DNA from 4 places in the Dactylosporangium sp. NPDC005555 genome. Region 1 is predicted to be linked to each of the others. Evidence: riboswitches for the same ligand, from Rfam matches in the RefSeq annotation. Region 1 holds a riboswitch; each other region holds the start of a gene.

Region 1 (2,191 bases):
GACGTCGTCGAGCAGCACCCTGCCCTGCTGCGGCCGGTACACCCCGGAGATCACATTGAAGATCGACGTCTTCCCGGCCCCGTTGGGCCCGATGACGGCGAAGAGCTCGTCCTTGGCGACGGTGAACGAAACACCGTCGATGGCTTTGACGCCGGCGAAGCTGAGCCGGACGTCTTCGAAACGCAGCACGGCGACTCCTTTTGTTGCTACGACAGCCAGCGTTTACGGCGCTTGTAGTGCTTCACGTCGCGGAAGGACCGTTCGGCCCGTCCCAGGTAGAACTCGCGGATGTCGTCGTCGGCGAGCAGTTCGGCGGCGGGCTTGTCGAGCACGACCTTGCCGGTCTCCAGCACGTATCCGTGCTCGGCGATGGACAGCGCCATGGTCGCGTTCTGCTCGACCAGCAGCACGCCGGTGCCGGCCCGGTTGATCTGCACGATCAGGTCGCGGACCTGCTCCACCAGGCGCGGCGCGAGGCCGAGGCTGGGTTCGTCGAGCAGCAGGTACGTCGGGTCCGACATGAGCGCCCGCCCCATCGCCAGCATCTGCTGCTCGCCGCCGGAGAGGTATCCGGCGATGCTGCCGCGGCGCTGCGCGAGGACGGGGAAGAGGTCGTACATGCGGTCCATGGCCTCGGCCCGGCCCTTCGGGCGGGTGTGGGCGCCGAGCCGCAGGTTCTCCTCGACGGTGAGCTCGGCGAAGGTCCTGCGCCCTTCCATCACCTGCGAGACGCCGCGGCGGACCACGGCGGCCGGCCGCAGCCTGTGGACGGGCTTCTCGTCGAGCGTGATGGCGCCCTTGGTGATGGCGCCGTCGTGGACGCCGAGCAGGCCTGACAGGGCCCGCAGCAGCGTGGTCTTGCCCGCACCGTTCGCGCCGAGCAGCGCGACGATGCGTCCTGGTGGGACCTGCAGGCTGACGCCCCGCAGGACCAGCATCACGTCGTCGTAGACGACCTCGAGGTTCTGGACACGCAACATCCGGTGACGCTCCTCCGGGGGTGTTCGGAGTGGGCGAACTATGTGCATCGACGGTGAATAAAGTTACGTGTATTTAACCGGGTTCCAGAGCAGAATCAAGCCCCAATTGTGTGTCCGTCAACACCGTCTTCAGTGGTGCATCACCGTCCGATGTGGAGCGACAACTCGTGGTGATACGGACTTTCAGTACAATAGATATTGAACGACTCGCACGGGTTTCGCTTCGCTGGTGATCACGTTAAGTTAGGTCCCGGCCTGCCCGGCAGTCCGTCGCCCAGCCCGGGCGGCGCCGGCAAGCGCCGCCGAATCGAGCGCCGTCACGGCGCTGTGCGAGCCGGGGACCCAGGTTCCTTGGGGTGAATCCGCGAAGCCGCGGTAGGGCGCACTCTCTTCCCGCCCGAACCCGTCAGCTAACCCGGTAGGCGGTCGGTGAAGAAGGGTCATCCCTTGTCCGTCGGACACCGCGCCAGACGATCCCTGCTGCGCACCCTGATCATCGGGGCCGTGTCGCTGGTCATCGTGGCGCCCGCGAGTGTCGCCAAGGCCGACCCCACGCTCGCCGAGATCGAAGCCCAGCTCGACAAGGTGGGCGACGAGTTCGAGGCGACGGTCGAGGCCTACAACAAGGTCAACGAAGAGCTCGCCAACGCCCAGGCGGCCAACGCCGAGCTGCAGAAGAAGCTGCAGCCGTTCGAGGCCAGCGCGGCCGCCGCCACCGCCAACGTCGACGTGCTCGCGGTCGCCGCGTTCAAGACCTCGGGCAACTTCGCCACGCTGTCGGTCATCCTCGGGTCGCAGTCCTCCGACTCGCTGATCGACCAGCTCTCCACCCTGCAGCAGATCAACAAGCACCAGCAGTCGGAGATCGGCGCTCTGAAGGTCGCCAAGGCACAACTGGCCGACGAGCAGAAGAAGATCGACGACACGATCGCCGCGGAGAACGCGAAGAAGGCCGACCTCGAGGTCCAGAAGAAGAAGATCGAGGGCGACGTCAAGAAGCTCGAGGACCTCAAGCGCCGGGCCTCCGCGGCCGGCAGCACCAAGACCGCTGCGGCGACCAAGCCGGCCGGTCCGCCGCCCGCGGTGTCGGGCGTCGCCGGCAAGGCCGTCACCTTCGCGTGGAACCAGATCGGCAAGCCCTACAAGTGGGGCGCCGCCGGTCCGGGCAGCTACGACTGCTCCGGTCTCACGTTGGCGTCGTGGAAGGCCGC
Region 2 (2,191 bases), on a different contig from region 1:
CTCGTCGAGTGCCTGCCGAGACGCCCTCCGCCCGGCCGTCCTCCGGTCGTGCCTCGGTCTCCGCCGCACCGACCGCGGTGGTCCAGCCGTCCTCGGCGGCGGCCGCCGCGCATCGGGCGACCGGCATCCGGTACTCCTTCGACAGCGGCATCATCGGTCCAGTCCTGGACGGTGCGGGCCGGCTGCCGCTGCGGGTCCGCAAGGCCGGCGGGGACCTGTCGACGGTGCCGCACAACGGCGGACTCGCGGTGCGATTTCCGCAGCCGTGTGAGCATTACGGTGCGGAGAGTTGTGCACGTGCCATCCTGCAGAGCGGCCCCGCGGAATTCCTCAATCCGGGACAGGGCGCGTTCACCTATGGCGCCAGTGTGCTCGTAGCGCCGGATGAGACTTCCAAGGGCGCCAATGTGCTGCAAAAAGGGTTCTCGGTCGGTGGCAGTCAGTTCAAGTTGCAGGTGGACGGTGCCGCGGGGCGTCCCAGTTGTGTGATTGTCGGCACTTCTGGACCTACCATTTATGTAGCCCTCGCGTCGCTGACCGTGGCCGACGGACGGTGGCACCAGATCGAGTGTTCGCGCAGTGACGCCCTGCTCACAGTGGCTGTCGACGGTCGGATCAAGGGAAGATCGCCGATCCCTTCGTCACTGTCCATAGTGAACCCGGATCCCCTCTGTATTGGTGGCAAGGGCACCAGTGCGAACAACGACCAGTTCATCGGTGCAATTGATGACGTGTTTGTCGCCGGAGTGGCCTGACTTTTCGCCCAATTCGGACAACAATCGAGGATCGACTTGCCCGTTCGGAGCGGTCGCCATAACGTGAATTCCGGTCGGATGGATGTCCGCGCCCAGCACGGGCGCGCCAGACGGCACCGCCGAGTCGAATTTTTCTTTGAACCGGGGACCCACCTGCGCCATTTGGGGTGAATCCGCGACACGTCGCGGTAGGACGACCTTCCCGTCCGAACCCGTCAGCTAACCCGGTAGGCGGCTGGAAGAAGGAGTATCTCCTCGATGCGGCCCAACCGTCTGGTTCGGCTCCTCGTCGCTACACTCGGCGGCCTGTCGCTCGCCATCGGGATCACCGGAGCCGCCAAGGCGGACCCGACCCCGGCCGAGCTCGAAGCGCAGATCGACAAGAAGTGGAATGAAGTCGAGCCCATCATCGAGCAGCACAACCAGCTCAAGGGCGAGCTGAAGGCCAACCTGGCGAAGCAGACGGCACTCAAGAACCAGATCGACCCGCTCCAGGCGCAGGTCGACTCCGCCCTGCTGCGGGTCAGCGCGTTCTCGGTCCTGCAGTACAAGACCGGCCGCGTCTCCAGCTTCAACGCGCTGATGACGACCGGCTCGCCGGACACCTTCGCCGAGCAGCTGGTCATGCTCAACATGCTGGCCAAGGACGAGGCCGCCGGCATCAAGGACGTCATGGACAGCAAGAAGGTCCTCGACGACCAGAAGAAGCCGCTCGACGACCTGATCGCCACGCAGAAGGCCGCCGAGGCCGAGATGGCGGCCAAAGAGACCACCATCAACGCCGAGATCAAGCAGCTCAACGACATGCGCACCAAGGCGTATGGGTCCGGCGGCGCGACCGGCGAGCTGCGCCCCGTCGCCTGCCCGGTCGAATACTCCGGCGGCGACGCCGCGAAGGCCGCGCAGGTCGCCTGCCAGCAGATCGGCAAGAAGTACGTGTGGGCGGCCGAGGGTCCCAGCACGTTCGACTGCTCGGGCCTCACGCTGTACGCGTGGAAGCAGGCCGGCCACACGCTGCGCCACTACACGAAGTGGCAGTACTCAGACACGAAGCGCGTCACCCGCGCCGACCTGAAGGCCGGCGACCTGGTCTTCTTCTACAGCGACCTGCACCACGTCGGCCTGTATGTCGGCGGCGGCTGGATGGTCCACGCCCCGACCAGCGGCGACGTGGTCCGCATGAAGAAGATCGACAGTGCGCCGATCGCGGGATACGGCAGAGTGGGCTAGTTTCCGGTTTCGACCAAGGGGGGCTTCGGCCCCCTTACGTCGTTGTGGGCCAGGTGCGCCAGTTCTGATAGGAGCGGCTCGCCGTCGGGCCGCGCTGGCCCTGGTACCTGCTGCCGTAGACCGCGGACCCGTAGGGATGCTCTGACGGGCTCGACAGCCGGAAGATGCACAGCTGCCCGATTTTCATCCCCGGCCAGAGCATGATC
Region 3 (2,191 bases), on a different contig from region 1:
ACCCGAAGGCGAAGGCCGCGTTGCAGGCGCTCGTCGCGACCCTCGGCAAGATGCTCACCCCGGAGGGCGTTGCCGACCCGGACTTCGAGAAGAAGCTGGACGCGGCGACGGCCGAAGCGTCCACGTACTGCCCTGGCCTCGACGCGGCGTAGGACAGCGTCGAGCTGCGGGGCGGCGGAACGGCGGGCGCCCCACCTCAACGGGGGAGAGGTGGGGCGCCGTCTGTGCCGATCGAGGGTCAGCCCGGGCGGCCGTAGCCGTAGAGGCTGTCGATGTCGATCGGGGCAACCTTCACGACGGTGCGGCTGTTGGGGGCGTGGATGATCTGGTTGTTGCCGATGTAGATGCCCACGTGGCCGAGGCCGTTGTAGAAGACGAGGTCGCCGGGGACCAGCTGGCTGCGGGAGATGTGGCGGACCTTGCCCCATTGCTGGGCGGCGTTGTGCGGCAGGGACACCCCGGCGGCTTTCCAGGCCATCATGGTCAGGCCGGAGCAGTCGAAGGTGTTCGGGCCGGCGGCGCCCCAGACGTACTTCTTGCCGAGCTGGGCCCAGGCGTAGTTGACGGCCTTGCCCGCGTTGCCGGAGACGGCCGGGGGCTTGCCCGGGTTCGTCGCCGGGGCCGTGGTCTTGGGTTTCGCGGCGGCTGCCGCGGCTGCCTCGGCCTTGGCCTGCAGGGTGTCGAGACGCTTGATGTCGCCCTCGATCTTCTTGCGGCGGGTGGCCAGCTCGGTCTTCTGCTGGCTTTGCGCGGCGAGGGTGTCGTTGAGGCGGCGCTGCTCGGCGTCGAAGGTGCCCTTGGCCGTGCTGTACGCGGCCAGGTCGCGCTGCTGGCTGCGGGAGATCTCCTGCAGCGTGCCGACGCGGCCGGTGAAGGCGTCCGTCGAGGTCGCGCCGAGCATGAGCGACAGGGTGCCGAGGTTGCCGCCGGTCTTGTAGGCGTTGACGGCGAACGCGGCGGCGTCGTGCTGGGCGGCGTCGAGGTCGGCCTGCAGCGGCACCAGGTCGGCCTGCAGCTTGGCGATGGCCGCCTGGGTGGCATCGAGGTCGCCGTTGACCTTGTTGTACTGCTCGACGACGAGCTCGACCTCGTTGTTGCCCTTGTCGATCTGGGCCTGGAGCTCTTCCGGGGTCGGGTCCGCGCGTGCGGCACTGGCGGGGGCGATGAGCGCCGCCACCGCAAGCGCGACGACCGCGGTGCGCATGGTCGTGCGTCCGTTGAACACGGGACAGTCCTTCTTCGCGGACCGCCTACCGGGTTAGCTGACGGATTCGGGCGAGAAGAAGGCGCGCCCTACCGCGCCCCGGTGTGGCGGGCGCGGATTCACCCCATGGGACAAACCCCGGATGGTTCCCCGGCTCATCGGCGAACGCCCGGACAGCAGGCGCGGCCGACGACTCGGCGGCGGCTGCCCGGGCCGCCCCGGCGGGGCGACGACGTCCGACAGCCAGCACAAACGTAACGGCGCGGAAGAGCAAAGGGGCTCGATCTAAGGCGGACTTAACGCAGACCCAAGGCGGCCCTGCGGACGACCCCTCGCAATTCGACACATTTGCAAATGCCGTACTGGTTCTGGCCCGTACGGGTTCCGCTGGAACCGCCCGAGGCAGGCGATCCTGCTCCTCGACGTGACGTTCGCCGACGGCACCCACCAGGTGCGTCGCCGGGCGTCACCCTGTCACGGCGGTGATGAGCAGCGTGACGTACAGGACGGACAGGACGACGGTCACGGGTCCATCCTCGCCGCCGGTGGTCACACCGGCGGGGTGTAGAGCGCCACGATCGAGGCGACGGCGGCGCGGTCGCCGTCGATGTCCGCGGCGTCCAGGTCCACGCCCTCGAAGAGGATCCCGCACCACGTGGTCGAGTCCGCGGTGACGGTCGCCGCGGGGTTCGCGATCGTGCCCGTCCGCACGTGTACGGCGCCGCCGTCGGTGACCGTGTGGAAGCTGTGCACCGGCGGGCCCGCCCGGCGTGCGTCGCGCCGGTCGTGCAGGTGAAGCACGACCGGCGGGACCGTCGCCCGGACCGGCGGCGCCATGGTCCGCATGGCGACGACGACCGCGTCGGGGGTCATGCCGCCCTTGGTGCCCGGGTCGGGGCCGGCGGAATACCAGCGGCCGAGCGACCCCAGGACCTGCTCCAGCCCGCGGCCCCACTCGGTGGCGACATACGCGGGGGTGCGGGCGAG
Region 4 (2,191 bases), on a different contig from region 1:
ACGTTCGTCGGCTTCACCCCGCAGATCGCGGCGGCCGGCATCGCGGTGAACGCGGACAACCCGAACGACCACGTGGGCAGCGGCGTCGCCGGCTCGGTCAACGCCGCCGTCGCGCAGAGCATCGCGGCCGCGCTGCGCGGTCAGCCGGCCCAGGCGTTCCGGCCACCCAGCCGGGTGCGGGCGCTGGGCCGCTGACCGCGCCGCGTCAGGCGGAGTATCCGCGCAGGGCGACCCAGTGCGCGAGCTTGGCCGTCGTCAGCGTGTAGTACCCGACGCCCAGGGCGTCCGCGGGGTCGGCGATCTTCACCGTCGTGCCGCCGTTGCTGTACCCCACCACCGTGAGGTAGTGGCCGCCCGGGTACGAGTGCGAACCCCCCTTGTCGTCCACGGTGGAGCCGGCGATGTTGGCGACCACGGCGTAGCCGTTGGTGATCGCGTTGACGACGTCCGCCTGCATCTGGTCGATCTCCGCCTGGGTGGCCGACTGACCGGTGATGTAGTGCGACTTGTAGAAGGAGGTCTTCGTGTACGCGTTGAGCGACCGCGTGGTGTCGTCGGCGGAGTCGGTGCCGTTGACGGTCGTGCGCAGGCTCTGGGCGACCTCGGACTGGGACGGGTACATCTCTCGCGCGGTCAGTGCGATCCGGGTCGCCGCCGGGCCGCAGAAGTAGAAGTTCTCCTGCCAGGCGAACCGGTACGCGAGTTCCTTCGCCGCCGGGGCGGCCGGTGTGGTGGCGGCGGGCGGGGCGGGCTTGGACGGTGCCGCAGACGGCGCCGCACCGGCGCGGGTCTTCGACGGGGTGCCCGCGGCGTCGGGCGCCGCCTGCGTGCGCTGCCGGTCACGCGCGGTCTGGGCGACGCCGGATCGCGACGGATCCGCGGAGGTCAGCGACTGCGTGTCGGCCGCCGGTGCGGGGGCCGAGGCGTGCACGGCCACGCCGACGGCCACGGTCACCGCGAGGACCGCCGCGGCGGCCGCGATCGGCAGCACGCGGGAGCGCGACGGGACCGGGTTCTGGTGGTGCCTGGGTTTGTACAGGTAACTCACGGGTACCTCGACAGACATGCTGGATGACGGCTGCTGTTGCCGGTGCCGGACGTGATCCGGGCGCAGGCCGGTGCGGTGAGGGCCGGTGGCTACCGGGCCGGGCCGCGGGTCGAGGTGCCGCGACACGGGTGATGCCGGGTCAGTGGCTGCACGGAGTGCTCCTTCCGGTGCCGCCTACCGGGTTAGCTGACGGGTTCGGGCGGGAAGATCGCCCTACCTCGAGGCTCAGGCCCCGCGGATTCACCCCGGTGGTGCTTGGTTCCCCGGCTCGCGTGGACGCGACTCAGCGGATCCGCCGCGGTGTCATCCGAGGTGGGTGACGGTGGGCCGGGCGGATGCGAGGGACCCTACCGGGGCGGCGGGAAGGCACCGGATCCGCCACGCTCCGCGGCTACCGGGCGTGACGACGCCGTGGCGAACGGCCCGGGTGCAGACCGCGGGCGCACGGGCCGCCCGCCGGTCGGATGCGGCGTGCCCCGGTGCACCTCGCCGGCCGCGCCCCGGCTCGGTGCGGCACGCCCAGTGTCCGGTCGGCTGCTTCGCACGCCTGGCACGACCCCGGATCCGGAGTCACCCTAGGCTCGCCGGATGCTCCCGGGCGCCGACGATGACCAGCAGTTCAGCGGTGCGCACGTGCGCGGTCCACGCCACCTGCGCCGCTCCCGCCGCGGGAGGCACGCGGCCCGCTTCCGGCTGCGCGCACCCGTGCCGCCCGAGATCCGCCGGTACGCCGTGATCACCGCCGCGGTCACGGCGATCGGCCTGTCCCCGACGCTGTCGTCGTCGGCCGGACCCGGCCCCGTGCCGGTGAACAGTGCGGCGCTCGCCGTCGACGCCGGACGTTCGGCGGCCGACGGGCCCGCCTCACGCAGCCGCGCCCGGAAACCCGCCGACGGTGCGGGCACCGTCCCGCCGCCGGCGGCGAAGGCCACTCCGGCACCGACGAAGGCCGCCCCGGCACCGTCCGCCGCGCAACCGGCATCGCCGGCGGCACCGGCGGCGCCGTCGCCGACCGTGCACGCGCCGGTCGGCGGGCTGACCCAGGCCGAGATGAACAACGCCGTCGCGATCGTCGACGTCGCCCGGCAGCTGAGCCTGCCGCGGCGCGCGGCCGTCGTGGGGATCGCCACCGCACTGCAGGAG

The links. A riboswitch is a leader RNA that binds a small molecule or an ion and turns the genes downstream of it on or off. The one in region 1 is predicted to bind cyclic di-AMP.
Region 2: linked by a shared signal. The riboswitch ahead of ABZS58_RS02680 (NlpC/P60 family protein) and the one ahead of ABZS58_RS22280 (NlpC/P60 family protein) in region 1 are both predicted to bind cyclic di-AMP.
Region 3: linked by a shared signal. The riboswitch ahead of ABZS58_RS11765 (NlpC/P60 family protein) and the one ahead of ABZS58_RS22280 (NlpC/P60 family protein) in region 1 are both predicted to bind cyclic di-AMP.
Region 4: linked by a shared signal. The riboswitch ahead of ABZS58_RS04365 (C39 family peptidase) and the one ahead of ABZS58_RS22280 (NlpC/P60 family protein) in region 1 are both predicted to bind cyclic di-AMP.

What each region holds. Positions count from the first base shown of each region.
Region 1 is NZ_JBEXDG010000019.1:23,434-25,624, forward strand. It holds gene ABZS58_RS22270 (ABC transporter ATP-binding protein) at 1-189, opposite strand, end outside; gene ABZS58_RS22275 (ABC transporter ATP-binding protein) at 207-980, opposite strand; cyclic di-AMP (ydaO/yuaA leader) riboswitch at 1,271-1,419, shown strand; gene ABZS58_RS22280 (NlpC/P60 family protein) at 1,428-2,191, shown strand, end outside.
Region 2 is NZ_JBEXDG010000002.1:7,199-9,389, reverse strand. It holds gene ABZS58_RS02685 (LamG-like jellyroll fold domain-containing protein) at 78-755, shown strand; cyclic di-AMP (ydaO/yuaA leader) riboswitch at 863-1,005, shown strand; gene ABZS58_RS02680 (NlpC/P60 family protein) at 1,014-1,985, shown strand; gene dcd (dCTP deaminase) at 2,020-2,191, opposite strand, start outside.
Region 3 is NZ_JBEXDG010000008.1:103,363-105,553, forward strand. It holds gene ABZS58_RS11760 (hypothetical protein) at 1-152, shown strand, start outside; gene ABZS58_RS11765 (NlpC/P60 family protein) at 239-1,225, opposite strand; cyclic di-AMP (ydaO/yuaA leader) riboswitch at 1,233-1,378, opposite strand; gene ABZS58_RS11770 (helix-turn-helix domain-containing protein) at 1,754-2,191, opposite strand, start outside.
Region 4 is NZ_JBEXDG010000003.1:16,281-18,471, forward strand. It holds gene ABZS58_RS04360 (transglycosylase domain-containing protein) at 1-195, shown strand, start outside; gene ABZS58_RS04365 (C39 family peptidase) at 206-1,048, opposite strand; cyclic di-AMP (ydaO/yuaA leader) riboswitch at 1,205-1,347, opposite strand; gene ABZS58_RS04370 (hypothetical protein) at 1,637-2,191, shown strand, end outside.